Regions from separate parts of the Alcanivorax sp. MD8A genome, predicted to be linked through region 3. Evidence: predicted binding sites of a transcription regulator. Region 3 holds the regulator's gene; each other region holds the start of a gene.
What was found. Region 3 encodes sigma-54, which starts transcription at its own class of promoters, with help from an activator protein. Its sites were predicted from a motif close to TGGCACNNNNNTTGCTNT; they were not measured.
Positions count from the first base shown of each region.

Region 1: a site for sigma-54 is predicted at 5,485-5,502, ahead of glnA (glutamate--ammonia ligase). Genes of this name have one in related genera too.
Region 2: a site for sigma-54 is predicted at 3,718-3,735, ahead of A15D_RS13980 (ANTAR domain-containing response regulator). Genes of this name have one in related genera too.
Region 4: a site for sigma-54 is predicted at 5,377-5,394, ahead of A15D_RS09150 (NarK family nitrate/nitrite MFS transporter). Genes of this name have one in related genera too.

Region 1 is NZ_AQOQ01000041.1:13,380-21,025, forward strand. It holds gene A15D_RS15360 (RimK/LysX family protein) at 1-392, shown strand, start outside; gene A15D_RS15365 (inactive transglutaminase family protein) at 392-1,927, shown strand; gene A15D_RS15370 (alpha-L-glutamate ligase-like protein) at 1,927-2,922, shown strand; gene A15D_RS15375 (metallophosphoesterase) at 2,926-3,873, opposite strand; gene A15D_RS15380 (tRNA (5-methylaminomethyl-2-thiouridylate)-methyltransferase) at 4,047-5,132, shown strand; gene A15D_RS15385 (sulfurtransferase TusA family protein) at 5,137-5,388, shown strand; gene glnA (glutamate--ammonia ligase) at 5,618-7,024, shown strand; gene A15D_RS15395 (DUF4124 domain-containing protein) at 7,228-7,646, shown strand, end outside.
Region 2 is NZ_AQOQ01000031.1:26,505-34,150, forward strand. It holds gene A15D_RS13965 (flavin reductase family protein) at 1-491, shown strand, start outside; gene A15D_RS13970 (sulfite exporter TauE/SafE family protein) at 571-1,353, shown strand; gene A15D_RS13975 (CmpA/NrtA family ABC transporter substrate-binding protein) at 1,695-2,861, opposite strand; gene A15D_RS17270 (hypothetical protein) at 2,861-3,010, opposite strand; gene A15D_RS13980 (ANTAR domain-containing response regulator) at 3,090-3,677, opposite strand; gene A15D_RS13985 (globin family protein) at 3,857-4,264, opposite strand; gene A15D_RS13990 (DUF3365 domain-containing protein) at 4,339-4,941, opposite strand; gene A15D_RS13995 (cytochrome c3 family protein) at 4,984-6,321, opposite strand; gene A15D_RS14000 (FAD-dependent oxidoreductase) at 6,333-7,646, opposite strand, start outside.
Region 3 is NZ_AQOQ01000009.1:56,067-63,712, forward strand. It holds gene A15D_RS06585 (KpsF/GutQ family sugar-phosphate isomerase) at 1-168, shown strand, start outside; gene A15D_RS06590 (HAD family hydrolase) at 168-665, shown strand; gene lptC (LPS export ABC transporter periplasmic protein LptC) at 662-1,219, shown strand; gene lptA (lipopolysaccharide transport periplasmic protein LptA) at 1,203-1,739, shown strand; gene lptB (LPS export ABC transporter ATP-binding protein) at 1,736-2,461, shown strand; gene A15D_RS06610 (RNA polymerase factor sigma-54) at 2,724-4,175, shown strand; gene hpf (ribosome hibernation-promoting factor, HPF/YfiA family) at 4,215-4,514, shown strand; gene ptsN (PTS IIA-like nitrogen regulatory protein PtsN) at 4,530-5,003, shown strand; gene rapZ (RNase adapter RapZ) at 5,060-5,917, shown strand; gene A15D_RS06630 (HPr family phosphocarrier protein) at 5,918-6,187, shown strand; gene mgtE (magnesium transporter) at 6,334-7,646, shown strand, end outside.
Region 4 is NZ_AQOQ01000014.1:11,079-18,724, reverse strand. It holds gene A15D_RS09170 (aminotransferase class V-fold PLP-dependent enzyme) at 1-558, opposite strand, end outside; gene A15D_RS09165 (TetR/AcrR family transcriptional regulator) at 728-1,363, shown strand; gene A15D_RS09160 (DUF1285 domain-containing protein) at 1,360-1,899, shown strand; gene A15D_RS09155 (bifunctional protein-serine/threonine kinase/phosphatase) at 2,059-3,783, opposite strand; gene A15D_RS09150 (NarK family nitrate/nitrite MFS transporter) at 3,867-5,336, opposite strand; gene A15D_RS09145 (MFS transporter) at 5,599-7,071, opposite strand; gene nirB (nitrite reductase large subunit NirB) at 7,397-7,646, shown strand, end outside.

The sequences.
Region 1 (7,646 bases), on a different contig from region 3:
AAATGGTGGAGTTTGATCTGGCGATTGATCGGGATGATCGTGAAGAACTGGGAATCACACAGTCCCAGTGGGATGACATCGAGCTGCCGCTGGCGGGGCATGTGAGGATCAAGCAGCGTGCCGAGAGCCTGGAAGGTGACGAGCGCGAGTACCGCAGTCGCCCGGTGGTGTTGCTGACAGTGTGCATGGGCAAGCGCCAGCAACAGATCGAAGTTAACCTGACCGATCGCAGTGAATTCAGTTACCCCATGCTGATGGGGTCGCACGCGTTACAGAAGCTGGCGGCAGTGGTGGATCCATCCAGTCAGCATATTGGCGGCTCGCCCAAGTGTGAGTCGCCGGCTAACGACGTAAACCATGTTGAAATGACGGAGGCTGCCGAGGCGCAATAATGGGTTCAGTCAAGTTTCAGGCGCGTTTGCTTGCCTTCTTCCTGCTGTCGCTGGGGGTTGGCAGTGTTCTCTATCAGGTCTTTGTGCAGCACGTGCCGCTCAGCCAGGATGAAACCGATCAGGTCTGGGTGGTGGACGCCGAGGTCGGGTTTAATGCCCGGCCCAACAAGCCGGTTAAGGTGCGGATGTTTGTGCCGCCGGCGAACGGCAGCTACACCACCCTGAACGAAAGCTTTATCTCCAATAATTATGGCGTCAACGTCAATACGGAGAAGGGTAATCGACAGGTGACCTGGTCGTCCCGGCGGGCCGAGGGCAATCAATACCTGTATTACCGGCTGATGTTGACCCAGCGTTATGCAGAGGCACCGGAAAATGAACCCGGCCCCCAGTTTCGTCCTGCACCTGCCCTGAAGGGCCCGGACCGTCTTGCTGCCGAGGCGCTGCTGGAGCCGATCCGTCAGCATTCCGCAGATGTGGAAACATTTATCAGCGAGACCATCAAGCGCGTCAATGAGCTGGAAAACGACAATGTCCAGTTGCTGCTGGGCAGTGACTTGAGCCCGGAAAACCGGGCCAAGGTGGTCGACCTGCTGCTGGCGATGTCCCACATTCCTGCCGAGCCGGTGCATACCTTGCGGCTTGCAGAGAGTCAGGGGCAGCAGCCCGAGTTATGGCTGCGTAGCTACAACGGCAAACAGTGGCTTTACTTCAACCCGGTGAACGGTCAGCAAGGGCTCCCGGAAGATCGCCTGGTCTGGTGGCGTGGGGCGGAGTCGTTGCTCAAGCTGGATGGCGGCAAATCCGGGAATGTGTCCTTCAGTGTTCACCGTAATGAAATGAGTGCGCTGCAGCTGGCCCAGTCCCTGCGGATGAAGGATGCCGAGAGTTTTATCGACTTCTCGCTCTACGAATTGCCGCTGCCGGCACAGCAGTTGTATCGCATTCTGATCATGATCCCGGTAGGGGTGATTCTGGTGCTGCTGATGCGGTCGCTGGTGGGCATGGAGACGTTGGGGACCTTTACCCCGGTGCTGATCGCGCTGGCCTTTCGTGAGACCCAGGTATTGTACGGTGTGCTGCTGTTCACCTTTATTACCGCCATTGGCCTGTCGGTGCGATCCTATCTTGAGCACTTGAAGTTGCAGCTGTTGCCGCGCTTGTCAGTGGTGCTGACCTTTGTAGTGATCACCATGGCGTTGCTGAGTCTGTTGGGCTACAAGCTGGGCATGGGCTCCGGGCTGTCCGTGGGCCTGTTCCCGATGGTGGTGTTGACCATGGTGATTGAGCGCACCTCCATCGTCTGGGAAGAACGGGGGGGCAGTCAGTCACTCAAGGTGGCGCTGGGTACCCTGTTTACCGCGATTCTTTGTCACCTGCTGATGGTGTGGCAGCCTCTGGTGTACTTTGTCTTTACCTTCCCGGGCGTGCTGCTGTGTCTGGCGTCTTTCATGGTGCTGATGGGGCACTACCGGGGTTATCGGCTTACTGAGCTGGTGCGTTTCCGTGCCATGGTGGAGGGGGACAAGCACTGATGTTGTGGTCCAAGACCCGCAAGGCTCTGCGCGCCCGTGGCGTCATGGGTATCAACCAGCGCAACGGTGACTACATTCTGCGTTACAACAAGCGCAGCCTGTATCCGTTGGTGGATGACAAGATCAAGACCAAGAAGATGGCGCTGGATGCCGGCATCAGAGTGCCGGAGTTGTACGGCACCATTGCCACCGAGCAGGGTATCAGCACCCTGCGCAAGGTGGTGGATACGCACCGGGATTTTGTTATCAAGCCCGCGGAGGGGGCTGGCGGGGATGGCATCATGGTGATCGCCGATCGCTTTGAAGACTATTTCCGCTCAGCGTCCGGCCGCATCATTACCCTCGAAGAGCTGGAGCACCATATTTCCGGCATCATCTCCGGGATCTACTCGCTGGGTGGTCACCGCGATCAGGCGCTCATCGAGTATCGGGTGACGTCCACCGAATTGTTCAAGCGCATCAGCTATGAAGGTGTGCCGGACATTCGCATCATCGTGCTCAAGGGCTACCCTGTGGCGGCCATGTTGCGTTTGCCTACCCGGCAGTCCCAGGGCAAGGCAAACCTGCATCAGGGCGCGATTGGCGTCGGCCTGGACCTGTCCACCGGTGTGACGCTGGATGGCACCTGGCTCAATCGCAAGATCCAGCGGCATCCGGACACGGCCAATGCGGTGGCGGGGCTGACCGTGCCTGACTGGGAAGATTGCCTGTCACTGGCGGCCCGCTGTTATGACCTGACGGGGCTGGGCTATCTGGGTGTCGATCTGGTCATGGATCGTGATCATGGCCCAATGATGCTCGAGCTTAATGCCCGCCCGGGGCTGAATATCCAGATTGCCATGGATGACGGTTTGCTGCGCCGCTGCCGGATTATCGAGGATCACCTTGAAACGGTGGGTGACAAGGACCTGCCGGCCGCTGAACGTATTGCATTTTCCAAGTCGAAATTTGCCGTCGCCGGCCCGGTGGCGGTGGAGCCTCAGGACCCTTCCTGATCGCTAGCGGATTCCCTGCCCATTCTGGTCGCCCTGCCACAGCAGGGTGATCAGCGGGTCCTGCGGATTGCCAAGAACACTGTAAAAACGGTAGTCGACACGCAGGCCGGTCTCGGTTTTTTCAAAATCCAGGGTAACCAGGCCGTGTGTGGCGCGGGTGAAGTGCTGTGCGTCACTGGCAGGACCGAGGTCGTTGTTGATGCTGGCGGAACCTGATATCAGTTGCCGGGTGTCCTGGTATTCTCCTTCATCGGACAAGATGTGGTCGTGGCCGCCGACCAGCAAGTCCAGATGCCCCACCAGTTTTTGTTTCAGTCCAATGTTGATCATTTCATGGGCGTTGCCGTGGGAGCCGGTACTGAACATGGGGTGGTGGGCAAACCCCAAACTGAATTGGCAGCCATACTCTTGGGCCATCTGCTGGCTGGCCGTGAGCCAGTTGATTTGCCGGTGAAAGTAATACCACTTTTCAAACCAGGTCGTCTCCAGACTGAATGCACAGGCATCTGGCCATTGCTCAAAGTAGTAAAAGTGGGGAAGGTGAATCAGAGGGTGGCGACGCGCCACCTCAAGCCAGGCGTTGCCGTTCTGTTTCCAGTCATGGTTACCCAGCACCAGATAGACGGGAATGCCGGCATCCAGCGCTGGCTGCAGGGGTGGCAAGAAGCGGCTGTCGATGAGCGGATCGTTGGCGTCGCGAATTCCGTCCGGATAGACCAGATCGCCCAGATAGCGGATTTGGTCGCAGCCCAGTGTCACCAGGGCCTGGCCGACGGCCAGGGAGGCCGGGTTGCCCCAGCCGCCATCGCCGATGGCGCACACCCGCTGTCCGGCCAGTGGTCGGTCATGCACAAGCCAGGGGCCGTGGGGGGTATGGAACCACCAGCCAAGGCCTGCGGCAGTCAGTGCCAGCACCGCAAGGAGGGCGGTACGGCGGAGCCAGCGTCTCATGCAGGACTCTCCGTAAACAGCATGTGGCGCAGGAGTGTGCCGTTGCAGGATGACATTCAAGTGACAGGCGGCACGGGGGATGGATGCGTGCAGGCCCCGCCATTGCTATACTTCGCCGCCCAATTTCCGAGCCAGGGCGGCACGCGGTGCGGCCCCCAGCACAGGTTTTTCACATGACTCAGGCAACCCAACCCATCAAGCGGCGCGCGATCGCGCTGGTGTCCGGCGGACTGGATTCCATGCTGGCCGTGAAGGTCATGCAGGAGCAGGGCATCGAAGTGGAAGGGGTGAACTTTTTCACCGGCTTCTGTGTGGAAGGGCATACTCATGCCATTCGCAAGAAGGACAAGGACAAGGAAAAGCGCAATAACTCCCTGTGGGTGGCCGAACAGCTTGGCATCAAGCTGCACATCATTGATATTTCCGAAGAGTACAAGGATGTGGTGCTGAACCCCAAGCACGGCTACGGCGCGAACCTGAACCCCTGTCTGGACTGCAAGATTTTCATGGTCAACCAGGCCACTCTGATGATCAACAAGGCGCGTGAATTCGCTGGCGATCGCGGTTTTGACTTCATTGTGACCGGCGAAGTGATTGGTCAGCGGCCCAAGAGCCAGCGTAAGGAAACCATGCCGATCATCAGTCAGGAGTCGGGAGCGGACGATCGTCTGTTGCGCCCGCTTTGTGCCAAGAACCTGCCGCCAACCTTGCCCGAGCGAGAGGGGTGGGTAAACCGCGATGAGCTGCACGATTTTTCCGGCCGAAACCGTAAGCCACAGATGGCGTTGGCGAAGAAGTTCGGACTGGATGATTTTGCCCAGCCAGCGGGAGGGTGCTGCTTCCTGACCGACGAATCCTATTCCAACAAGCTGTCAGACCTGTGGAAGGCCCGTAATGAGCGCCGCTACGAGCTTGATGACATCATGTTGCTGAAAGTGGGGCGCCACCTGCGGCCGAAACCCCACTACAAGTTGATCATCAGCCGTGAGGAGGGCGAGAATCGCTTTCTGGAAGGCTACCGTTATATGTTCTCCAGCATTACCACGGTAAGCTGCCCGGGGCCCCTGGCCTTGGTCGATGGCAACTTTGAATCTGACGAAGAGCTTGAGCAGGCTGCTGCCATTGTGGCCCGCTATTCCAAGGGCCGGGTGCTGGACGAGGTGACACTGGAAATTCGCCAGCCGGATGGTGTGGCTCGCCAGGTGACGGTAAAGCCGGCGCAGCCTGACGATGTATTGCCTGCCTGGAATGTGGGGTAGTGGTATGACTGATGTGATTCACGAGCTGGATACCCGTCGCCTGCTGTGCCCGATGCCGGTCATCAAAACGCAGAACAAGGTGCGTACCCTGTCGACAGGGGATTGCCTCAAGGTGGTCTGTACTGATCCGGGCGCGCTGAACGATATCCCTGCCTGGTGCCGGATTAACGGCCACGAAGTGTTGGAAGCCGCCGAGCAGGGTAATGAGTGTTTTGTGGTCTTGCGCGTCGGCGAGGACAATGGTGCACTATTTTAGTGCTGTGCGCGATTGTTGTGCACCATGGGTGTGCATGATGTTGGTGCATGGCCCTGTGGGCCCCTGACAATTGGGGGCTATGCGCTAAAAAAGGGCTGGCATGGTATTTGCCTCCCTATTGGCATTAGTGGCCCCTTGGCCGAGAATACCGGCTCTCTGTGTTGCTCCATGCCGGTGCAATATGTCGAGTCAGAGATAAACCCGCTGTTCCTTAGGAGGACGCACGACAATGTCTGAAAAGACCCTCAAGCTGATTAAAGAAAACGATGTGAAATGGGTGGACCTGCGCTTCACCGATAGCCGTGGTAAGGAGCAGCACGTTACTCTGCCAGTGGGTGAAATCGACGAAGATTTCTTCACCGACGGCAAGATGTTTGACGGTTCTTCCATCGCTGGCTGGAAAGGCATCAACGAGTCCGACATGGTGATGATGCCTGACGACTCTACTGCCGTTCTGGACCCGTTCACTGACGTGGCCACCCTGAACCTGCGTTGCGACATTCTCGAGCCGTCCACCATGACCGGTTATGAGCGTGACCCGCGTTCCGTTGCCAAGCGTGCTGAAGAGTACCTGAAGGCTACCGGTATCGCTGATACCGCCCTGTTCGGTCCTGAGCCGGAGTTTTTCGTATTTGATTCCGTGCAGTGGAAATCCGACATGCAGGGTTCCATGTACAACATTCACTCCGAAGAAGCGGCGTGGGTGTCCCACGAAGACTTCGAAGGTGGCAACATCGGTCACCGTCCGGGTGTGAAAGGTGGTTACTTCCCGGTTCCGCCGGTAGACAGCCTGCACGACCTGCGTGGTGCAATGTGTTCCGCCATGGAATCCATGGGCCTGAACATCGAAGTGCATCACCATGAAGTGGGTACTGCTGGCCAGTGTGAGATTGGTGTTGGCGCCAACACCCTGACCAACAAGGCTGACGAAGTTCAGATCCTCAAGTACTGCGTGCACAACGTGGCTCACGCCTACGGCAAAACCGCTACCTTTATGCCCAAGCCGCTGATCGGTGACAACGGCTCCGGTATGCACGTTCACGTATCCCTGGGTAAAGATGGCAAGAACCTGTTCGCTGGCGAAGGCTATGCTGGCCTGTCCGACGAGGCGCTGTACTTCATCGGCGGTATCATCAAGCACGCTCGCGCCCTGAATGCTTTCACCAACGGTTCTACCAACTCCTACAAGCGTCTGGTGCCCGGCTTCGAAGCCCCGGTAATGCTGGCCTACTCTGCCCGTAACCGTTCCGCTTCCATCCGTATTCCGTTCGTGAGCAGCGCCAAGGCGCGTCGTATCGAAGCACGCTTCCCTGATCCGTCTGCCAACCCTTACCTGTGCTTCGCCGCACTGCTGATGGCTGGTCTGGACGGCATCAAGAACAAGCTGCACCCTGGCGATGCCATGGACAAGGATCTGTACGATCTGCCGGCTGAAGAAGCAAAAGACATCCCGACCGTGGCTCATACCCTGACCATGGCGCTGGATTGCCTGGAAGCTGACATGGACTTCCTGACCGAAGGTGACGTGTTCACCAAGGACATGCTGGACGGCTACATCTCCCTGAAGCGTGGTGAGATTGAGCGTCTGAACATGACCCCGCATCCGGTTGAGTTCGACATGTACTACTCCTGCTAATCCCTCGGGATTGCAGTGAAAAAGCCCCCCGCTGGTCGGGGGCTTTTTTATGTCTGGCGGAGGGGGCAGGCCTCTGTTCCTGTTCTGTTGAGCGTGTTTGGGTCTGGTGCGGATCAAGCATTATCGCTGCAAACTGTGCATTTGCCCCTTTCCTGACGGCTTTGCACAGTGGAGAATCAGCAAGAGAGCCGATGGAGATAACGATGAAAACACAATGGAAGCTATTTGCCGGGTTGCTGCTTGCGATGGGGGCCGGTGGTCTGGGGGCTGCGGAAGCGGGAAGTGAGCCGGCAAGCGGGATTTATCGCTCAGTAGATGAAAATGGCAACGTAGTATTCACTGATCAGCGTCCGGAGAGCGGAGATGCGGAAGAGGTGAAATTGCGCGAAACCAATACGGTGCCGATCGAAAAGGTGGAGATCTCCGGCGAGGTGAAAACGGTCGGCGGAGAACAGTCCAAGGTGTTTGGCGGTTACCGTCATCTGGAGATCACATCGCCCGCAGCCGAAGCCACCATCCGCAACCCTGAGGGTGGGGTGCAGATCAGTGTAGACCTGCAGCCCGCTTTACAGGATGGCGATACGGTGGTGATTTTCGACAATGGGGTTCAGCAAACCGGGTT
Region 2 (7,646 bases), on a different contig from region 3:
CCATCGACCCACTGCATTTTCGCCAGGCGCTCGGCCATTTCGCCTCCGGGCTCACCGTCATTACGTCACACATTGATGATGAGCCCATCGGCTTTACCTGCCAGTCGTTCTACAGCGTATCGACCACCCCGCCGCTGGTGTCCTTCAGTGTCAAGCGTGACTCTTTCAGCTACCCCAAGATCCGTCGGGCGGGCCGCTTTGCGGTGAACATTCTTTCCGATGAGCAAGTGGCGGTCTCCAACCGCTTTGCCCAACAGGGCGCGGACAAGTGGCAAGCCATCGACTGGACTCGTTCCCCCCTGGGCAACCCGGTGATTGGTGGCAGCCTGCACTGGCTGGACTGCGTCATTCACGCCGAGCACGAAGCCGGCGATCACTTGATCGTGATTGGTGAAGTGCGGGCACTGAGCCTGCAGCAAACGCGCGACACACAGCCGCTGCTGTATTTCAAAGGGCAATATTGCAATCTGGACGCGGCTATTCGCACCTGAGAGCCCTCCCCCGCTTCTTTTTTCCGTTATTACATTGCCACCGATGTGGCTTTACACAGATTTCTTCCAAGGGTTGAGTATGGAATTTTTGCTTTATCTAGTTTTGGGGGCTGCGGCCGGGGTATTGGCCGGTCTGTTTGGGGTCGGCGGCGGCATCATCATCGTGCCGGTACTGGTCTTGAGCTTTACCGCTCAGGGCATCGACCAGCAAGTCTTGACCCATCTGGCGGTGGGCACATCGTTGGCGACCATCGTTTTCACATCCATCAACTCGGTGATGGAGCACCACCGCAAGGGCGCGGTGCAATGGTCTATTGTTGCCTGGATGACCGTGGGCATCCTGCTGGGTGCCGGGCTGGGTTCGCTAACCGCCGCGTCAATTCAGGGGCCGATGCTACAAAAGATTATTGGTGTGTTCGCCATCGTGATCGCTATTCAAATGGCGCTGGATCTGAAACCCAGTGCCAGCCGTGCGGTGCCAGGCAAGCTGGGCCTGACGACCGCTGGCGGGGTAATCGGCTGGGCCTCCGCAATCTTTGGCATCGGCGGTGGCACCCTGAATGTCCCTTTCCTTACCTGGCGCAGCCTGCCCATGCAGCAGGCAGTGGCCACCTCGTCAGCGTGCGGGTTACCCATCGCCGCCGCCAGTGCCTTGAGTTTCATGCTGATTGGCTGGAGTCAGCCACAACTGCCCGAGTGGAGCCTGGGGTACGTGTACCTTCCTGCCATGGTGGGGGTCGCGTTGACCAGCATGTTCTTCGCCCGGTTTGGCGCGCGTCTCGCACACCGGTTATCGCCACGGCTGTTGAAACGTTTGTTCGCCCTGTTGTTGCTGGGCGTGGGGGTGAGTTTTCTCGTTTGAGGAGCATGCCTTGTTGAGATCACGATGACGCTTGCAGGTGATTCTGCCGGGGAAAGTGGGACCAGCACTCTGACAAAGACAGACTAGAAGCGAGTTGCGAGAAACGAGTTTCGAATGACACCAACCCGTGCCGTAGGAGCGTCGCTGGCGGCGCGATAACCCAAACCTTTAAAAGCGATATTGACCACAGAGATCACAGAGGCCACTGAGGGAAAGACGGTTTTAACCTCTGTGAACGCTGTGATGCAAATGCGTTATATCGCAAGCGCTTATCGCTCCGCCACCGAGCCAAGCGAAGGAACGCCCGCAGGGTCGCTTCTACGACAGGGCATTCGCAGCCGTCAGCCCTCCGGCTGCTCTTCGATGGTTCGCAACAGACGATCCGGGCCCAGCTCCAGGGGCCTGGGTTCGCCGGGTAATTCCCAGTGGCCGGCGTGGCGTTCATCGGGTTTGCTGTCCATCAGCGGCAGGCTGGTGAGATCCGCCAGTGCATCACGGAACAGGTCCGTGCGGTAGCACTGGGCAGCAAAAGTCTGTTTTTCTTCCAACGAACACTGACGCCAGCGCTGCATTTCTTCAAGCAGGAAACGGGCATCGGAACGCCAGGGGAAATTGGCGTGGAACCCGGCGAACACATGAAAATGGTGCGCCGGGAACGGCTGCCCGGTCAGACCGCCTGGCAGGCGTTGACTGAACGGGGCCCGAATGATTTCTTCCGGCACATCCAGCCAGGCAGGATGAGCCAGCAGTGACAAGCTATCGACCAGGTTTTCATCCGCATGGCAGGCCGCCTTGTACAGGGCTCGCAGCAGCGCCCTGTGTTCATCCGGATGGCGTGCTACCCAGTCACGAGATACCGCCAGCACTTTTTCCGGAGCGTTTTCCCAGATCTGGTAGCCGGACAACAGGCAATGCCCTGCCCCAGTCAGGGCCGCCAGGCTGTTCCAGGGTTCCCCCACGCAGAAACCGTCAATGTGCCCCATACGCAGATGGTCCACCATCTGCGACGGTGGCAGCACCACCAGTTTGACATCATGGTCCGGGTCCAACCCGGCCACGCTAAGCCAGTGGCGAAGCTGATAGGCATGGCAGGAGAACGGGAACACCACCGCCAGAGTCAGCGGCGATTCTCCGCTGGACGCCCGAGCGGCCACAAGCTTGTTCATGGCATTGGCCATGTCGTTAGGCGTCGGCCCTTCAGACAAGGCACACAACCCCTGGAACAGCATGGGGGAAACGGTAATACCGTTGCCGTTCAGGCCCATGGAAAATGCTGTGGCCAACGGTTTCTTGATACTGCCCAGACCGAGCGTGGTGGCCATCAACATGGGCGCGAGCATCGGTGCGGCATCCAGTTGGCCCACCAATAGCCGGTCCCGCAGACTTGCCCAGCTCCATTCTGGCTGAAGCTCCACATCCAGCCCTTCCGCACTGAAGTAACCCGCTTCCTGGGCCACTGCCAGCGGCAGGCTATCGGTCAACGGCATGTAGCCAATGCGGATTTTCATCAAGCGATCTCCGTAAGGATGGCACGACGGGCATCTCCCGACTGACGACGCTGCACCGCCGCCTGGCTTCTAGGCCGGGAAGACTCCAGGGGTCTTGCCGGTGCCGACACCAGACTTCGCGATTTCATCAGCGGATTCACTCGTCGCATGCTGTCTCCTGTCATTATGGAAGCGGTGCTTAGACCGCGAATGGAACGTCACCAAAGATCACGAGAAAACCGTCCCAACCTAACCTTGGGCCTTCAACAATTCAGCGTAATCCAGCACCGAGCGCGCGACCTGAACCAGAGGTTGCCCGGTATTCATGGCCTGACGCCGCAAGGTGCTGTAGGCATCCTGTTCATTGAGCCGGCGGCGCTGCATCAGCAACCCTTTGGCCCGTTCAATAATCTTGCGTTCTGCCAGCGCTTCGCGGGTCTGTTCCAGCTCTTCACGCAGGGCCTGATACTCGCGGAAGCGAGCGGTGGCGACACGCATGACGCCCCGTACCCGGGTAAGATCCGTTTCTCCTGCCACATAGGCACTGACGCCGGCACGCAGCGCCGCCACGACCAGATCTTCATCATCCTGGTTGCAGAACATCACCATGGGGCGAGGCATATCCCGCTGCACCAACGCCATACTTTCCAGAGTGTCACGGTCGGGGGCATCCATGTCGACGATGACCACATCCGGATTGCTGCTGCTTACCTTTTCCGCCAACCCGGCCGCGCTGGTAAGCCGACACAGAATCTCGTGACCCTCATCAATGAGGGCCCGCTCAAGAATGGCGGCGCGGGGTGGCTGGTCATCCACCAGCATGATTTTCAAAGCCATAGCCTCTACGGTGTCCGGACGCAAAGTTGTACCGGAGTGTTTTGCAACGGTTGTGCCAGTCATTGATCCACTAACCTGTTGTTTTACTTAAGGATTAAATTCTCACCAATAAAGGACCGACAAAACGCACCGAAATGGTGCGCTTTGCAGTGCCAAAACGGCACTTGCGGCCCCGCGGATCAATACTCCGCTGCCTCAATCATGGTGGTTGCCAGCAACGTGTAGGCTGCCGTCCAGGCGGCCTCGGTATCCTCGTCAAAGGCGTCGCCCAATCCCTGTCCCAGAGTCCAAAGCAAGGCCTGTGCCACCGTGGTGTAATCTGCCGGTTTCACCCCGTAATCCTTGTGCCGCTCGCCCAGTTTCTGGACGGCAGGGACAATGGTGTCGAGTCGGTCCAGCCCCTTCACCGCAACCCCGATCATGGTCATCAGCTTTTTCCCCTGCTCCTCCATATTGCCCTTGAACAGGGGCTTGAGGGCCGGGTCCTGGGTAAACAAACGGTCGTAAAACAGCACGGCGGCCTGATCAGAAATGGCCTCCACTTGGGTCCAGCTGTCTTGCACCCGTGCAATCTGTTCTGGGGTCATGCGTTTCTCCCTTGCTGCCGGTGGCAGCGGTTATTCGATGAATCGTTACGAACCGAAAGTGCGCATCCCGCCCATTACATGGGCACTCGAATGACCACCCCACCCATGACGTCTCCCATCTCGAAATCCGTTTTGGGAGAATCCTTGTGATTGTTGTGGCAAGCGACACAGGGGGCGGCTACCGCCACATCCGGGTACACCGCGGTGTAATAACTCACTTCCCCCAGAGTTTCTGTGCCGTAGAAGTTTTCCCCCGGGTTATCGACGATGAATTGCAGCCCCTCTTTTTCCAGCTCGGTTTTCGGCGCGTTCTGGCTATTAATCGGCCACAAAGACTGCAGGGAATAGGAAAAATCGCTGCTTGTTTCGCTAACCGCTTCTGCGCCGTAACGGAACATTTGCGCAGGCAAGGGAGCACCGTTATCCAGATCTTCCCAGTATTCATGGGGCTTGATGCTGTCGGCCCCCTGGGGCCCCAGACGGGCGATGATCAGTTTGGTGTAGTTGGTACGATCGGCATTCATGACCGCAAACAACGAATCGGTATAGACCTTGGGATCAATTCCCCCCGCGGGTTTGGCTTCCTCTTCGCCACAACCGCTGAGTAACAGGGCCGACAGGGCTGTGGCCATCAGGATGGAGACTTTGTGCTTTACAACGTCTTGCATGGCTTGCATGGGTAGTACCTCCTCAGGTTTGAAATCTGTTTCCGTAATGGCTCAATAAAGCCCCTTTTTTCCGTCCCGGGACTCATCGCGCTCCCTGGCCATGTCCACTGACGGCACATGGATATCGGGCTTGCCACGGAAGTTGTTTTCCAGCAGGTGCGGGTCCGCCAGGGCATCAATGGAGAATTCCAGCCCATGGCAGGTCAGGCACACCGGACGAATCATTTTTTCTACCGGACGCAGGTTCAGGCTCTGGTTATGCTGAACCCGGACATCCCCGTTGTGCTCCTCGCGGGGCATGTGACAGGTGGCGCAGGTGACTCCGCTCCCCGGCGGCAGCTCGCCGCGTTTTTCCCGTTTCCACAGGTCGTGATGCGGAGAGCGAAGGTACTCGTTGCTATGCTCATCGTTATGGCAACCGACGCAGGCATCCACCGCTGCCTTTTGCGTATCAAAGTCATGGGCACCATGGCAGCTCACACAGGTCAGCTCACGGTGACTCGCTTCCACATGCATGTTGAGCACCGACTGTGCGGGCGTCATGGGGGACAGCGCCATTCCCAACCGCATGCCATGACGCCCGCGGGTGAACCCTTCCACTTCGGACTCGTGGCACCGGGCACATTGCAATGGTTCGGGCGTATCAACCCATTGCTCCGCACTGCCATGGCAAGCGGTACAGGCCACGCCGGCCTCGGCATGGGCATTACCATCCCAATGTTCCGGTTCTTTCACGCTGGCCGGCGGCGGCCCGTCACCACGCAATAACGCCACCAGTTCAGCGTCGTCCATGTCATGACGCCAACCATGTCGCGGTGGCTGGACCGGCTCGGGTTTGAGCCAGGGCTCCCCCGCGTGGGCAAGCAGGAAATCTTCATACAGCGCGCGGTTGTCATGAAAGTTGTGGCAGCCAGCACTGGCACAGGTATCAAACCCCATGCCTTCATGACTTGGCCGCTCACTGGCGATGTCTTCATGACAGTGCACGCACATGTCCATGGGCAGGGTGACGCCCATTCCCACATCCAGTTCCGGGCGATGCTCTACATGACAGGAGACACAGAATCGGGCATCCACATTCGCCAACCGGTCAGCGTTACGCGGGTCGGTAAATTTCGATTTCGGGTGAGCATCCTGGGCGGCCTTCAGCTCGTCGCCGTGGCAATTAACGCAGGCGTCTTGCAGTACCTCCTGGCTATTGAACCCATCGCCATGACAAGCCCCACACTGCAATTCAATCTGGTGGTGGCCGTGGGTCATGGCACCGGGAATAAAGGCGGTCTTTGGCGTGTCCTTTTTTAGCAAGGGCAGCCCCAGCCACCCTGCCAGGGCCAATGACGCCAGCAACCAGATTCCCCATACCCCCACTGTGCGCTTGCGAATCCCCACGGTTGCCCCTCCTAGAAGTAATACGCCGAGACAATGTGAAAGATCAGCAGCACCGGTAATGGCCAGCACACCAGAATGTGCAGCCAGGTGCTGCCCTGGCGTAATCCATCCAGCCCGGGGAGGGCCGCCTGAAACCGGGTTAACAAAGCCGCGCCAATACCGGCAATAGCGACACCGATAAAACTCAGCATTAACCAGCGATTGAGGTTTTCCCCGAGCGAGAAACCGGTGTGCCAATAGAGCAGAGCCAGTGCCAGGGACCCGATGGCGGCATGCGCAATTCGCCAGCCACTAAAACCGCCCATGGGCACCTTGGGAAACCGCTTTTTTAGCGACATCAGCAACAGCAAGACCGAAGCGCCAAGCACTCCATAACCGCTCCACTGACGCCATTCCCCGTTACGGGAAAACTGTTCAAACAGACTTTGTGATTGCACCGACGACGATAGCGCAGGGGATGGCAACCAGAATGCCAGCGCCAACAGCAGCGCAGCCATTACTGACAGGATCGCAAGCGCAGTGCCACCGGGGACACTGCGCGCTCGTGCCATACCCCCTTGGCAGAGGCTGTCCAGCAACGGTTCGCAACCACCACAAACGGTTCCCGCCCCACTTCGCTGTTTCAAGGTGAAGGTGTCGCAACCTTCCCCCATGAAGGTTTGCAGTTGTCCCCTGTTCAGCCCGCGGCACTGGCATACCACCGTGGATGCAGGCCATTGCCCAACCGGAGCAGGACCACCGGCAAGCGTGCCAGACAAGCGAAAACGCCATATCTCCCAGGGAAGCAAGCGACGCCCATCGGCAATCCGGTTGAGAATCTGCTGGCGCTCGGGCCAGGGGCCCACCGACACCACGCCAACCAGCCGATGGGTACGCAACATCAGCGCCCGATACAGCCCTTTTTCCGCCTGACGGTAAACCAGTGTCTGGTGCACCAGACCGCGTTCTTCATCGATAAAGCGACCGGCGCTGAAAACTTCCAACGCCATCACTTTCAGCCAGGTGCTGTCAGCCACCGGGGTATAACTGTCCTGGCTGCCAGCCAGGTTGGCTGCGGCCACCCGAGCCTGTTGCAACGCCGGCATCACCAGACCACACACTTGTTCCTGAAACTGTGCACACTCTCCAACGGCATAAATATCCGGGTTGGATGTCTGCATACTGGCGTTGACCCGGATACCACTGGCCACGGTCAAACCCGCCTTTCGCGCCAGCGCCGTTCGCGGGGCAATGCCGGTGGCAAACACCACCGTGTCGCAAAGCAGCACGGTGCCATCAGCAAGGACAACAGATTCAACCCGCTGGCTGCCTTCGATACGACGCAC
Region 3 (7,646 bases):
GACGTGATGATTACCGACCCGATTACGATTGAACCCGGCCACCTGGCCGCTGAAGCCCTGCAAATCATGGAAACCCGTAAAATCAACGGGCTGGTGGTATGCAATGCCCAGCGGCAACCAGTGGGCGCCTTTAACATGCAGGACCTGCTACGAGCTGGAGTGGTGTAATGCTGATTTCCTCCATTGATGCCCAGAACCTGCGGCTAATGGCCTTTGATGTAGATGGCGTCATGACCGACGGCCGCATCTACTTCACCCCTGACGGCGAAGCCCTGAAAGTCTTCAACACACTGGATGGCCACGGTCTCAAGAAACTGGCCGCCAGCGGTGTCACGCTGGCCATCATTACCGGCCGCAACACTCCGATGGTGGCCAAGCGGGCCGCCGACCTGGGCATCCAGCACGTTATCCAGGGCCGAGAGGACAAGGGCGTTGCCCTGCAAACCCTGGCGGCAGAGCTGGGCGTTGATCCCTCCGAGACCGGCTATGCCGGTGACGATGAACCGGACGTTAGCGCGCTGGAATGGGCGCGCCTGAGCTTTGCCCCTGCCAACGCACACGATTGCGCACTTCAGGCAGCCGACCACCACACTGCGCGCCGTGGCGGCGAAGGCGCCGTGCGTGAAATCTGCGACGCCATCCTGCTGCAACGAGGCGCGCAATGAAACGTCAGGGGCTGCTGAGCGCCACTGGGATCCTGCTATTGGGACTGGTGATGCTGATGACGCTGCACGAATGGGACGACTCGCTTCCAGGTCAGGACCTTGCCGTCGAAACGGCACCCGCCATTCTCGCCACTGGAGTGACCGCTCGGGCCTTCAGTGAGAAGGATGGCCAACTGCAGTACCACCTGACAGCAGATGACCTGGTGCAGTACGATCACAACCCTCTCACTGAAATGAAAAACCCGGCGCTGGAAATGAGCAACGACAAAGGCAGCTGGACGATTACCGGGGCCGACGGCACCGTGCAGAACAACGGCGACATGATCATCTTTGCCGGCGACGTAAAAGCACGCAACCCGCAACAGAAAATCGAACTGGACACGCAGGAACTGCGCTTTAACAGCGAAGAAAATATTGCCACGTCACCAGGTGAAGTGGAGCTGCGCTTCGAGAATGGCCAGACCCATGCTGGCGCCCTGGAGGCAGACCTGGACAAGGGCATTCTGTCCCTTGAGCAAGGAGTAAAGAGTGAATTTGATGCCCCGGCTTCGTAGTCTGGTTCTGGGCGGCCTGCTGCTTCATGCAGCCTCGCCGTCCCTGGCAGCCCCGGCAGAAGAACCCATTTCCGTGACTGCTGACAGCGGCCGCTTTGAACAAGACGCAGGCACAGGCTTGTATCGCGGCGACGTGGAATTGCTGCAGGGGGAACGCAAAATGCTGGCCGAAGAAATGCGCCTGTTCACCCGCAATGGCGAACTGGTTCGGGTAGAAGCCAGCGGCAACCCGGTACGACTGTCAGAGGGCAACAGCCTGTCTGCCCACGCCAACAATCTGGTCTACGATATCAAGGCCCGCAGCCTGGTCCTGACCGGCGACGCCTTTATCGAGCATCAGGGCAATACCTTTGAAGGGGCCAAGGTGGAATACAGTCTCGATTCCAAGCGGGTCGATGCCAGTAGTGAAGGCGACCAACGCGTGCGCCTGGTCATCCCGGCCGAAAACCAGGTCCCGGGCAACCAGCAAAAACAGAATGACGAGGCCGATGCCTCCGGATCGGAGTCCGGATCCCCATGACACATTTGCGCGCTCACCACCTGGCCAAAAGCTACAAAGGTCGCCGGGTTATCGAAGATGTTTCCCTGGATGTGGAAGCTGGCCAGATCGTCGGCCTGCTCGGCCCCAATGGGGCAGGCAAGACCACCTGCTTCTACATGATTGTCGGGCTGGTGGAAGCCGATGCCGGCCGCATCGAAATCAATGATGGCGACATCACCCACCTGCCCATGCACGGCCGCGCCAAACGTGGCATCGGGTACTTGCCCCAGGAAGCCAGCATTTTTCGCCGCCTGACGGTGGAAGAGAACATCATGGCCATTCTGGAAACCCGCAAGGAACTGAGCAAGCAGGAACGCCATGAACGCATGGAAAACCTGCTCAAGGAATTCCACATCACCCATATCCGCGATTCGCTCGGCATGAGCCTGTCCGGCGGTGAGCGCCGTCGGGCCGAAATCGCCCGCGGCCTGGCCACCGACCCGGATTTCATCCTGCTGGATGAGCCCTTCGCCGGGGTCGACCCCATCTCGGTCAACGATATCAAGAGCATCATTCGTCAGTTGAAGGAGCGCGGCATCGGGGTGTTGATCACCGACCACAACGTGCGCGAAACCCTGGACATCTGCGACACCGCCTACATCGTCAGCGCCGGCCACATCATTGCCTCCGGCGACGCCGACACCATCCTCTCGAACCAGCAGGTTCGGGATGTGTATCTGGGGGCGGACTTTAGGCTGTAAGAGCCAGGGGTGAGTGAACAGTTAACAGTGAATAGGCTAACAGCGGCGCGGAATAGTCCCGGGGTTTTCCGAACGCCAGAAGCCGCGCCAAGCCCCCGGCCGCGGCCATCAACACCCGAAAAAAGCAGCAAACCAGCCCGCGCACTATTCACTGTTAACTCTTCAGGCTCCTACCACACAACAACCACTGGCACAATTATTGCTAGAGAGAGTTTGAAGCTGTTATTCTCGGGTTTTTGGGGACCACACCAATCCGAGCAGTATGAAGCCCACACTACAACTACAAATCGGCCAACAGCTGACCATGACGCCTCAGCTGCAGCAGGCAATTCGCCTGCTGCAGCTGTCCACGCTGGATCTCAGGCAGGAGATCCAGCAGGCGGTTGAAAGCAATCCCCTGCTGGAACTGGCTGACGACTTTGGCGACGACGCCCTGCCTGAACATGACGAGGAACGTCAGGACATGGACGCAGAGCGTGATGACGCTCTGGAAGAGTTTGTCGACGGTGAACCCGGTGTCGACACCGAGTGGGATGACGTCTACTCAGGCCAAAGCAGCGCCTCTGCTTCTCTGCCGGATGACGCCGACGACTGGCAGCAACGGCACACTGTTTCCGGCAATCTGCATGACCACTTGCACTGGCAGCTGAACCTGACTCCCATGAGCGATGTGGACCGACTCATCGCCACCACCATAATTGAATCCCTGGATGATCGCGGCTACATGACCGTGAGCATCGATGACATTGTCGCCATGATGAATGTCCAGGAAGGGCTGCCAGACGATGAACCCATCGAAGCCGACGAAGTGCTGGCCGTTCAGCACCGCCTGCAGCAATTTGATCCGGTCGGCGTCGCCAGCATTAATCTGGCGGACTGCCTGGGTGTGCAGCTGCGTCAGCTGGAATCCGACACTCCCTTCCTGCCGTTTGCGCTGGCTCTGCTGGACCACCTTGAGCTACTGGAAAAACACGACTACGCCGCGTTGCGCAAGGTTCTACAGCTCTCCGAACAGGAACTGCTGGATGCCCTGTCCCTGATCCGTACCCTGGATCCAGCCCCCGGTGAGCAAATCGGTGAAAGCCAGGTCGATTATGCGGTGCCGGATGTCATCGTCCGCCAGCACCAGGGTCGCTGGCACGTCAGCCTCAACGACGACATCCTCCCCAAGGTCAACCTGCAGCAGCAATACGCTGCCATCGCCCGCAAGACCAGCGGTGAGGACGGTCAATACCTGAAAAACTGTGTTCAGGAGGCCAAATGGTTCATCAAGAGCCTGCAAAGCCGCCACGACACCCTGCTAAAAGTCGCCACCCGCATTGTTGAAGTGCAGCAGGATTTCTTCGACTACGGCGAAGAGGCCATGAAACCCCTGGTACTGGCCGATATTGCTGACGCCGTCGAGATGCATGAATCGACCATCAGTCGGGTCACCAACCAGAAGTACATGACCACACCCCGCGGCGTCTTTGAGCTGAAATATTTCTTTTCCAGTCACGTAGGAACAGATGGCGGAGGTGAGTGTTCCTCCACCGCTATTCGTGCCATTATTAAGAAGCTGGTCGCCGCCGAGAACCCTCGCAAGCCGCTCAGCGACAACAAGCTAGCCAGCTTGCTGAACGAGCAGGGGATCAACGTGGCGCGCCGGACCGTCGCCAAGTATCGTGAGGCGATGAGAATACCGTCATCCAGCGCCCGCAAGCGTTTGGTGTAGGCGCCTGGGACGGCCCATAAGCAGGTAAAGGAGCCAGCCATGCAAATTAATATCAGCGGTCATCACCTGGAAGTTACCGATGCTTTGCGCACCTACGTGGGCGACAAATTCTCCCGCCTGGAGCGCCATTTCGACCAGATCACCAGTGTCCAGGTGATCCTTTCCCCGGAACCCAAGACGCACAAGGCAGAATCCACGATCCATATCTCCGGGGCAGACCTGTTCGCCACCGCTGAAGCCGACGATATGTACGCGGCCATCGACAAGCTGACCGCCAAGCTCGATCGCCAGATTCTTAAACACAAGGAAAAGGCCGTTAACCACAAACACGGCCACTAAACCGAAACGACCATTATGCGAGTTCGCGAACTTCTCACCGAAGCACGCACCCACAACGGGGTGCAGGCCAGCAGCAAGAAGCAGCTGCTGGATCAGGTGGCACAGCTGGCTGCGGCCGGCTGTGACAGCCTCAAGGAACAGGAGGTATTCGATGCGCTGGTAGCCCGGGAAAAACTGGGCTCCACCGGCATCGGGGAAGGCATTGCCATTCCCCACTGCCGGCTTGGCAATTGCGAACAAGCCATCGGATTACTCTTGAAACTCGACACCCCCATTGATTTTGACGCCGTTGACGGGCGCCCTGTGGATCTGGTGTTTGTGTTGCTGGTTCCACAAGACAACCCGGAACAGCACCTGAAAACACTCAGCCATCTGGCCAGTCTCTTCAACGACGACAGCTACAGGGATGAACTGCGCGTCAGCAGCGATAATCACAAGCTGTACCTGACCGCCGTGGAATCCGAGGCGGAACTGCGGTTGGCCTCGTGACGACAAGCACCCAGTTCACCCGCCCATGACCCCAACGCCTTGCGTGCAGCCCGATCATGAAACTGACCATCATTAGCGGACGATCCGGGTCCGGCAAATCTACTGCGATTCAGGCCCTTGAAGACCAGGGCTACTATTGCGTGGATAACCTCCCCGTAGGCATGCTGCCCACGCTGGCGCAGCAACTCAGCGAAGGGGAGGCCCCCATCGGACATGTGGCGGTGGGCATTGATGCCCGAAACCTGCCTGCCCAGTTGCTCGCCTTCGACAATATTCTTGATGCACTGAAACAGCAGCAGATCAGCAGCGAAATCATCTATCTGGATGCTGACGACAACACGCTGTTAAAACGATTCAGCGCCACCCGCCGCCGCCACCCGCTGGCCACCGATCAACGCGCCCTTGAAGACGCCATTGCCCACGAGAAAGAGCTGCTGGCCAATATTCGTCAACGGGCAGATCTGGTCATCGATAGCAGCAATCACGAAGTACACAGCCTGCGCACCCTGATGCGCGAGCGGGTTGCCCAACGCCGCAACGCCCTCTCCCTGCAAGTGGAGTCGTTCGGCTTCAAGAATGGCCTCCCCACAGACGCTGACTTTGTCTTTGACGTGCGCATCCTGCCCAACCCCCACTGGCATCCGGATCTGCGCCCGTTGACCGGGCGCGACCAGGGGGTGATCGACTTTCTGCAAAAGCATGACATCAGCCACAACATGCTGGATGACATCGCCTCTTTTGTTCAGAAATGGCTGAGTGCCTTTGCCAATAGTGATCGCAGCTATGTCACCGTCGCTATCGGCTGTACCGGCGGCCAACACCGCTCCGTGTACATGACCGAACAACTTGCCACGCGTTTACGCGAGCAAGGCATTACCCTGCAGATCCGGCACCGCGAACTGGGATCCCGTTGAATGATCGAAAAGTCTCTGGATGTGATCAACAAGCTTGGCCTGCACGCCCGTGCTGCCGCCAAGGTTGTCAGCGTCGCCTCCCGCTATGACAGCGCTATTCACGTCCTACACAAGGGCAACCGCATTGATGCAAAAAGCATCATGGGCCTTCTTATGCTAGGCGCAGCCAAAGGCAGTCAAGTCACCTTTCAGGTCGAAGGCGATGACGAAGACGCCGCCATGGCAGAACTGGAAGACCTGTTTGCAAGGATGTTCGACGAGGGAGAGTGAACGACAGTTAACCGTGAATAGTGAACAGTTGAAAAATCAAGTACCACAGACTCTGAAGGACTGTTACTGTGTGATCATCCCAGCCAAGCAGCAGCACGTTTTGTTTTCGCTGTTAACTCTTCACTGTTAACTGTTAACTGATTTCCATGCCCGCCGACAGCAGCCGCAGCCAGCAACATCTCAAAGCCATCAACCGCGCCCTGGCCAGCGGGACCTATACGCAGGTCCGGCAGCTGATCAATAACCTGCCCGGCGCAGAGGCCGCTCACCTGATTGAATCTTCCCCTCCTCGCGAGCGGGAAATTCTCTGGCAGCTTCTCAGCAAGGAACAGGAAACCGAAGTCCTGCAATACCTGGGCGAAGAAGTCCGGGTTGAGCTGCTGCGTAATCTCAGCACCGATGAGCTGGTGGCACTGGTTGAGGAACTGGACACCGACGATCTAGCGGATTTGCTGCAGGAACTGCCAGACCATGTTACCAGCCAGGTGATGGCCAGCCTCGACGAACAGAATCGCGAGCGGCTGGAGCATGTGATGAGCTACCCGGAGGATACCGCCGGGGGCTTGATGAACACCGACGTGATCACCGTAAGACCGGAGATCACCTTCGAAGTGGTACAACGCTACCTGCGCTTGCGCGGCGACATCCCCCGCACCACCGATAACCTGGCCGTGGTCAACCGGAAAAACCAGTTCATTGGGCTGTTACCTCTGACCAAGGTGCTGATCAGCGACCCGGGCACCACAGTGCGCGAAGCCATGATCACCGATATTCAGTCTATCCCGGCCACCCTGCCCGCCCATGACGTGGCCAAGATCTTTGAGCGCCACGACCTGGTGACAGCCCCCGTCATCGACGACGAAGGGATGCTGGTCGGCCGTATCACCATTGATGACGTGGTTGACGTGATCATGGAAGAAGCCGACCACTCCTTGATGAGTATGGCGGGTCTGGACGATGACGAGGACACCTTCGGCTCGGTTTGGCAAACCGCCCGCCGCAGAGCGCTGTGGCTGGGTATCAACCTGCTGACCGCGTTGGCTGCCTCTGCCGTGATCGGTCTGTTCGAGGCGACGCTGGAAAAGGTGGTGGCCCTCGCTATCCTGATGCCGATCGTCGCCAGTATGGGTGGCATCGCCGGCAGCCAGACACTGACGCTGGTGATTCGCGCCATGGCGTTGGGGCAAATTCAGTCCAACAACACCCGCTATCTGCTATTCAAGGAGCTGTCTGTTGGCGCCATCAATGGGTTGTTGTGGGCGACCGTGATTGGTATCACCGCCGGGCTGTGGTTCAGTGACGTAAGCATCGGCATCGTGATCAGCGTGGCCATGGTGATCAACCTGATCATGGCCGCCTGTGCCGGTGCACTGCTGCCCATGATCATGAAAAAAATGGGTATCGACCCAGCCCTGGCCGGGTCTGTAGTCCTCACCACTATCACCGATATTGTTGGCTT
Region 4 (7,646 bases), on a different contig from region 3:
CTGGATGGCATCCACACAGAACAGAATGCCTCGCTCACGGCAGCCCTTGCCAATGGGGGCCATGTCCATCAACAGGCCGCTGCCGTATTGCACCGCTGACAGGGACACCAGCCGGGTGGCTGGGGTTAGCGCTTCAATAATGGCCTGCTCTGGATCGTCGACGTCCAGATTGACCTCAACGACGCCGACTCCCTGATTGGCCAGGGCTTGCCAGGGAATGCGGTTGGACGGGAACTCCTGATCACTGATCACAATCTGGTCCCCGGCATGCCAGTCCAGCCCCTGGGCAATCACCGACAAGCCCTCGGAGGTATTTTTCAGCAGGGCGATCTCATCGGTACCCACCTGGCCGATCAGCCAGGCGAGCCGCTGCCGTAACCGTTGCTCCACTCCCAGCCACTTCGGGTAATCCCGGGCGCCGAGACTGCAGTTGGCTTCGGCAAAGGCGCACACCGCATCGCGGGTGCGCTGCGGCCAGGGGGCAACGGCCGCATGGTTGAGATAGAGCAGGTCATCCTGCTGGGGAAATTCCGTGTGGTCTGGCACTGATGAAGGCATCCTGGCTCCCTTGCTTGCGCACCGGTTCTGGCGTTGACACCATGCTAACGCGGCAGATTGTCTTATGCAGGTAAACAGCGCAGGGTATTCGTTCGTATGCTTATAAAAAAGGAATACGTTAGAATTGCCGGCAGGAGTGACAAGTTCTGTTGTGCTCAAGGAGAAATGGATGGGTGACCTGGAAAAAGCCACGCGCAAGGCGCAAGAGTTTCGCCAGCGTGAACGGCAAATTCTTGATGCTGCTCTGGAGTTGTTTCTGGAGGAAGGCGAAGACCGTGTCACGGTGGAGATGATTGCGGACCGGGTGGGCATCGGAAAAGGCACCATCTACAAGCACTTTGAAACCAAGAACGAGATCTATCTGCTGTTGATGCTCCGCTACGAGGAGGATCTGGCAGAGGTGTTCAAGCAGATCTCCGGTGCGGACGACAAGGAGAAACTGGCCCGGGAGTATTTCCGTTTCCGGATCAGTGATCCCAAGCGTTACCAACTGTTTGATCGCCTGGAAAACAAGGTGATCAAGGATCATGCGCTGCCCGAGCTGGTAGAAAAGCTGCACAGCATTCGTGAAGCGAATTTTGCCCGCTTGACGGAGATCGTCGAAGCGCGGATGGCAGAAGGTTCGCTGGAAGATGTCCCCCCGATCTACCACATCTGTTCCGCCTGGGCGCTGGCCCATGGTGCGGTGGCACTGATGGAATCCCCGTTTTACCAGCGTCTTATTGATGACAAGGATGATTTCGTGGATTTCCTTATCGAAATCGGTATCCGTATGGGGAACAAGGGGCAACGGGGGGCCAAATGAGCCAGCCCGACGATCTGCTGACCTTGTTGGAAAAGGCAGAGAAAGACGAGAGCGGCTTGCCGCCGGTACATGCGTGGAAGCCGGAACGGCATGCCGATATTGATATGCGCATTGCCCGAGACGGCACCTGGTATTATGAGGGATCGCCCATTGAGCGTGAGCGCATGGTCGCCCTGTTTTCCACCATCCTGTTGCGTGAAGGGGAGGATTACTTCCTGATTACGCCGGTGGAGAAACTCCGTATCCAGGTAGAAGATGCGCCCTTTGTAGCGGGTGAAGTCCAGCAGGTTGACAACAAGCTGGTGTTCACCACCAATGTGGGTAGCCATGTCATCGCGGGTGCCGAGCACCCGATCCGGGTGGACACCGACCCCTCAACCGGCGAACCCTCACCCTACATTACCGTACGCAAGAACCTGCACGCCCTGATCGGCCGAAGCGCATTCTACCAGTTGGTGGATTGGGCAGAGGAGGTGGATGGCAGGTTGGTGGTTGAGAGTGGTGGGGAGGGGTTTGTGTTGGGTGCTCTGGAATAGTTAACAGTGAACAGTGAACAGTGAACAGTTGCGCGAGCAACGACATTCTTTCTAAAACGCATGAGGCCGCGCCCAAACCCTGGGCGCGGCCTCATGCGTTTTAGACCCAACCCCGTTTATTACGCGGGTTTTCGCTGTTAACTATTCACTGTTAACTGTTCACTGATTAAGGCTCACACTAATCAGCAACAACATCACCAACACCAGGCAAGCCCCTTTCCATAATCGCAGCTCGTTGATGCTGTTGTCCTTGCCGGGTTTGGTGGCGCGGACGGGGCGGCGCAGGGCGTCGCGGAATTCGGCAGCGTCGGCGAAACGTTGGTTGGGGTGCCGTTGCAGGCCAATTTGCAGGACGTTGTTGATCCACAATGGGATAAAGGCGTTCAGGGTCTGCAGTGCGGGTAGCGGTCGGTGGTTGCTCTTCTCGTAACGGCCTTGCCAGGGCAGGGCACCGGTCAGCATTTCGTGGATGATCGCGGCGGCTGAAAACAGGTCACTTTGTTCGCTGGGAGCGTCCCCGTCGACCAGTTCCGGTGCCGTGTAGTCCCGGGTACCCAGTGGAATGTCCGAGGCGCTCTGTTCCATGCCACGGCAATGGCAGCTACCAAAATCCACGATGCGAACCAGCCCGGACGTATCGACCATGATGTTGTCGGGTTTCAGGTCGCCGTGGATAACGTCCGCACGGTGCAGTGCGCGAATACCGTTGAGCAGCTGGTCAGCCAGATACAGTTTTTCCTCTACGGCCGCATCCGGGTGTTCCTTGAGCCACTGTTTGAGAGTAACGCCATCGATGAACTCCAGATGCTGGTACAGGCAGCTGGGGGTCTCTGGCAGTGGCAGGGCGTGCAACAGGTGCGGGTTGCGCAGCCGGCTTCCGACCCAGCCTTCCATCACGAACCGCTCCAGGGCATCGCGGTCGTCTTCCAGATTGACCGAAGGAGTTTTCAATACGGAACGCTTGCCTTCCTCATTTTCCACCAGGTACAGGTGGCTTCTCACACTGGCATAAAGTTCTCGTTTGACGGTGAACCCGTCGACTTTCATCCCGGGGCTGAGGGGAGGGGGAAGTGGCAGGCTGCCACGCTGTTTCAGGGTTTCATCGGCACTGGCATCCGGCAGGCCGTCGACTCTCAACACCTGGCAGCTGAGGTTGTCATCACTGCCGTTGGCCAGTGCGGCTTCTACCAGTGTCTGGGCAATCACGTCGGGGGCCTCGCAGCCGCGAACAATGCCTTGCATGCGCGAACGGCTTAGAAACCCGTGAATGCCGTCGGTGGTCAGCAGGTAGATATCGCCTACTTGCAGGTCGGTGCTGCTGTAATCCACGTCGAGCCGGGTGTCGCCGCCCATCACCCGAGTCAGCACCTGCCGGTTTTCACCGATCATGCGACTGTGGTCACGGGTCAGGCATTCCAGTTTGTCGTTGCGCAGTCGCCAGATCCGCGAATCCCCGACTTGGAAAAGGTGGGCAGTGCGCGAACGCAGAATCAACAGCGACAGGGTGCACAAGTGGCTTTCGCCGGCCAGGGTCTGGCGGCACAACCACCGGTTCAGTGCTTCGAGAACGCGCTGGGCCGAGCGGGGGATACTCCACAAAGCGGGAGTGGCGTAGTAATCACTGATAAACCCGAGGACACAGGACTCCGCCGCTTCGCGGGCGGCTCCGGCGGTAGACAGGCCATCGGCCAGTGCCGCTACGATGCCTTTGGTGCGAAGCAGGGGGCCATCAGGAATCTGCATGGCCAGGGCATCCTGGTTGTGCAGTTTGGGCCCGGCATCGCTGTACTGACCAATACGAACCTTCGGGTGCAGCTCGGGTTCGTGCTCCGCGGTAGCGTCAAGCGCACTCGGGGCGGGCAGATCAGCGGTGGAAGTTTCCATATCCGGGCTCCAGGGTCTCACGGTTAACTGCGCCAGCCGCAGGGGCCTTGTGGCGGCCTGCGGCTGGTGAGCAGGGGTGGCGATCAGCCCACTTCAATAAGCTGGACTTCGCCTTTTTCGTCCACTTCGGCAATGTGACCTTTTGGCTCGTCCAGGAACTGGACGGCGGCCAGGGCCACGGCTGCACTGGCAGCAATCACCAGGAAGAAGGTGCTGGCGTCCACAAAGGTCAGGACGGTCAGGAAAATGACCGCACCGGTATTCCCGTAAGCGCCTACCATACCGGCGATTTGCCCGGTAAGACGACGCTTGATCAGCGGTACGGTGGCAAACACGGCACCTTCACCCGCCTGTACAAAGAAGGAACAACACATGGTGGCAACCACGGCCAGCAGCAGCGGCCAGGTTCCGCTGATCTGGCTCATCAGGCCGTATCCCACCATCAGGCCGGCAAGCAGGATGATCAGGGATTTCTTGCGTCCAAATTTATCAGACAACCAGCCGCCACCCGGGCGTGCCGCCAGATTCATAAAGGCATAACCGGACGCCAGCAGGCCGGCGGTCACGGGTTCAAGGCCAAAGGTGTCGGCGAAGAACAGCGGCAGCATGGACACCACCGCCAATTCGGAACCAAAGGTCACCAGGTAAGACAGATCGAGAATGGCGACCTGTTTGAAGTTATAGCGATCGTGTTCTTCGACACCTTCTTTCAGGTGTTCGCGGTTTACACGCCAGGCCTGGCCCATTTGCAGAATTGCCAGCGACAGGATCAGGGCAATCAGGACGTACTGAGCGGTGCTGCCAAACAGGGACAGGTTGCTCGGGCCAAGGCGCCATACGATGACCAGCAGGGCGGCGTACAGCGGGATACTCATGGCCAGATAGAAATACAGATCACGTTTGGTGCTGACTTCCAGTGCAGAGCTTTTCTTGGGTTTGAAGTAAGAGGCGCCAACCGGGGTGTTGCGGGCCCGCCACAGGAAGAACATACCGTACAGGAAGGCCAGAACACCGGTGCTGGCAATCGCCCAGCGCCAGCCGTTTTCACCGCCAAACATCAGTGCGACGGTGGGCAGGGTGATGGCTGCCGCGGCAGAACCGAAGTTGCCCCAGCCGCCGTAGACGCCTTCAGCCAGGCCCACTTCACGAGCCGGGAACCATTCACCAATCAGACGGATACCCACCACGAAGCCGGCGCCCACGAAACCCAGCAGCAAACGGGTGACGGCCAGCTGTTCAAAGGTGTTGGCCATGGCAAAGGCCCAGCAGGGCAGAGCGCCAAGCATCAGCAAGGTGCCAAACACGATACGGGGGCCGAAGCGATCGACCAGAGAGCCGATGACCACACGTGCAGGAATGGTCAGGGCCACGTTGAGAATCAGCAAGGCCTTGACCTGTTCGGTGGTCAGGTCAAATACCTCACGCAGGTGACCCATTAGCGGGGCGTGGGAAAACCACACCACAAAGGTAATAAAGAAAGCGACCCAGCTCAGGTGCAGCAGCCGGATGCGCGGTGCAGAGAAATTCAGCAGGTTCAGCTTGTCGGCGCTCATGGTAACTCCATAGACGGCAGCGTTGATGACAAGCTCATATCAAGCAAAGGGTGTGCCAGATTGTAAGGGTCTGATAGTAATGGTTTTTTTGTTGTTTTGGCGTTATTTGGCGACAGGCTGATGTGCAAGCGGTGCGCGGGGCGCCGTTCGCTGGTGCATAAAAAGTGAGCGCCATTGGGGCATAAACGGGCTTGGCTGTCCGGGTGGGTGCCCCGGACCGCCAGCGGGAAATGCCATGCCTTGCCCGTGCCTGCCATACGGTTCAGCCCACCTCAATCAGTTGAACCTGGCCATCTTCATCCACTTCCGCAATGTGCCCTTTGGGCTCATCAAGGAACTGGACTGCGGCCAGCACGACAGCGGCGCAACCCGCGATTACCAGGAAGAAGGTGCTGGCGTTCACGAAGGTGAGCGCGGTGAGGAAAATCACTGCCCCGGCATTGCCGTAGGCGCCCACCATGCCGGAAATCTGGCCGGTCAGGCGGCGCTTGATCAGGGGGACAGTGGCAAATACCGCGCCTGCACCGCCCTGGACAAAGCAGGAGCACACCATGGTGGCGACCATGGCCACCAGCACAGGCCAGCTGCTGTTGATCTGGCTGAGGAGTATGAAGCCCAGCAATAGACCGCCAATAAGAATGGTCAGTGCTTTCTTGCGGCCGATACGGTCAGACAGCCAGCCGCCACCGGGGCGGGCAATCAGATTGGTGAACGCAAAGCCGGAGGCTAGCAGGCCGGCGGTCACCGGAGTCACTTCGGCAAAGGTGTCGAGAAAGAACAGAGGCAGCATGGATTTCACTGCCAGCTCGGCGCCAAAGGTGATGAAGTAGGACAGATCGAGAATGGCCACCTGTTTGAAGGGGTACTTGTCATGCTTGGGGGCCGGTTCGAGCATGCGTTCGCGGTTCACCTTCCAGACCTGGGAAAGCTGGATCACTGCCAGAGCCAGCACCAGCGACGCCATCATCCATTGGGTCGCTTCACCGTACAGATCAAACCCCTGCGGGCCGAGCCGCCAGACAATGACGCCAAGGGCGATATATAGCGGCAGGCACGCGCCCACATAGAAGAACAGGTCTCGCCGATTACTGACTTCCAGTGCGGTGGCTTTTTTGGGTTTGAAATAGGAGGCGCCAGCGGGGGTGTTGCGGGCACGCCACAGAAACACCAGGCCGTACACAAACGCCAGGGCGCCAGTGCTGGCGATCGCCCAGCGCCAGCCGTTTTCACCACCAAACCACAGAGCCAGTGATGGCAGGGCGACATAAGAGGCAAACGCACCGAAGTTCCCCCAGCCACCGTAGACGCCTTCTGCCAGGCCCACTTCCTTGGCGGGGAACCACTCACTGATCAGCCGGATCCCGACGACAAAACCGGCACCGACAAAGCCGAGCAGAAGGCGGGTGATCGCCAGCTGTTCGAAGTTGGTGGCCATGGCAAAGGCCCAGCACGGGAAGGCCGCAGTAATCAGCAGGGTGCCGAATACGATACGGGGGCCAAAGCGGTCCACCAGGGAGCCAATGATGACCCGGGCCGGAATGGTAAGGGCAACATTCAAGATCAGTAGTGCCTTTACCTGTTCGCTGGTCAGATCAAACACCTCCCGAAGGTGGCCCATGAGTGGCGCGTGGGAAAACCACACGGCAAAACTGATAAAGAAGGCCAGCCAGCTCAGGTGTAGCAAGCGAATGCGTGGGGAGGACAGATTAAACAGATTCAGCTTGTCGGCGCTCACGAAAACTCCATACATGGGCGATTAACGGTCTGTGTTTGTGAGCAACTCCTGTGCCACTTGTTTAACCCTATGATTTGTATAGGTAAACAGGGCGAAAGAGGGGGGCGTGCGCCGGGATAGTGCGCAAAGGGGGAGCGCGAAAATGGAACATTTCGGTGCACGAAAAAGTGCATCCTTGTCGTGCATTGGCGCATTAAAAGAACGCACATTTTCTGTAGGGTATTCCGTTATAACGGCAAAAACTCAATAAAAACAACAAGATAAAAAGTTGGCACAAGGGTTGCTTTGGGGTGGGTGTCAGTTACGCACCGCGAGGGTGAGCCTTATGGCAAAGCAACAACTTCTTTTGATCGGTCACGGCATGGTGGGCCAGCGTTATCTGGAATCGCTGGTAGCCCAGGGTGGCCGTGAACAATTCGACGTTACCGTGCTGTGTGAAGAGCCGCTGCCGGCCTACGACCGGGTTGGGCTTACCAGCTACTTTTCCGGCAAGACCGCCGACGACCTGTCACTGGTGCCGCAGGGCTTTTTTGAAGAGCACGGTATTACCCTGAAGCTCAAGACCCGAGCCGACA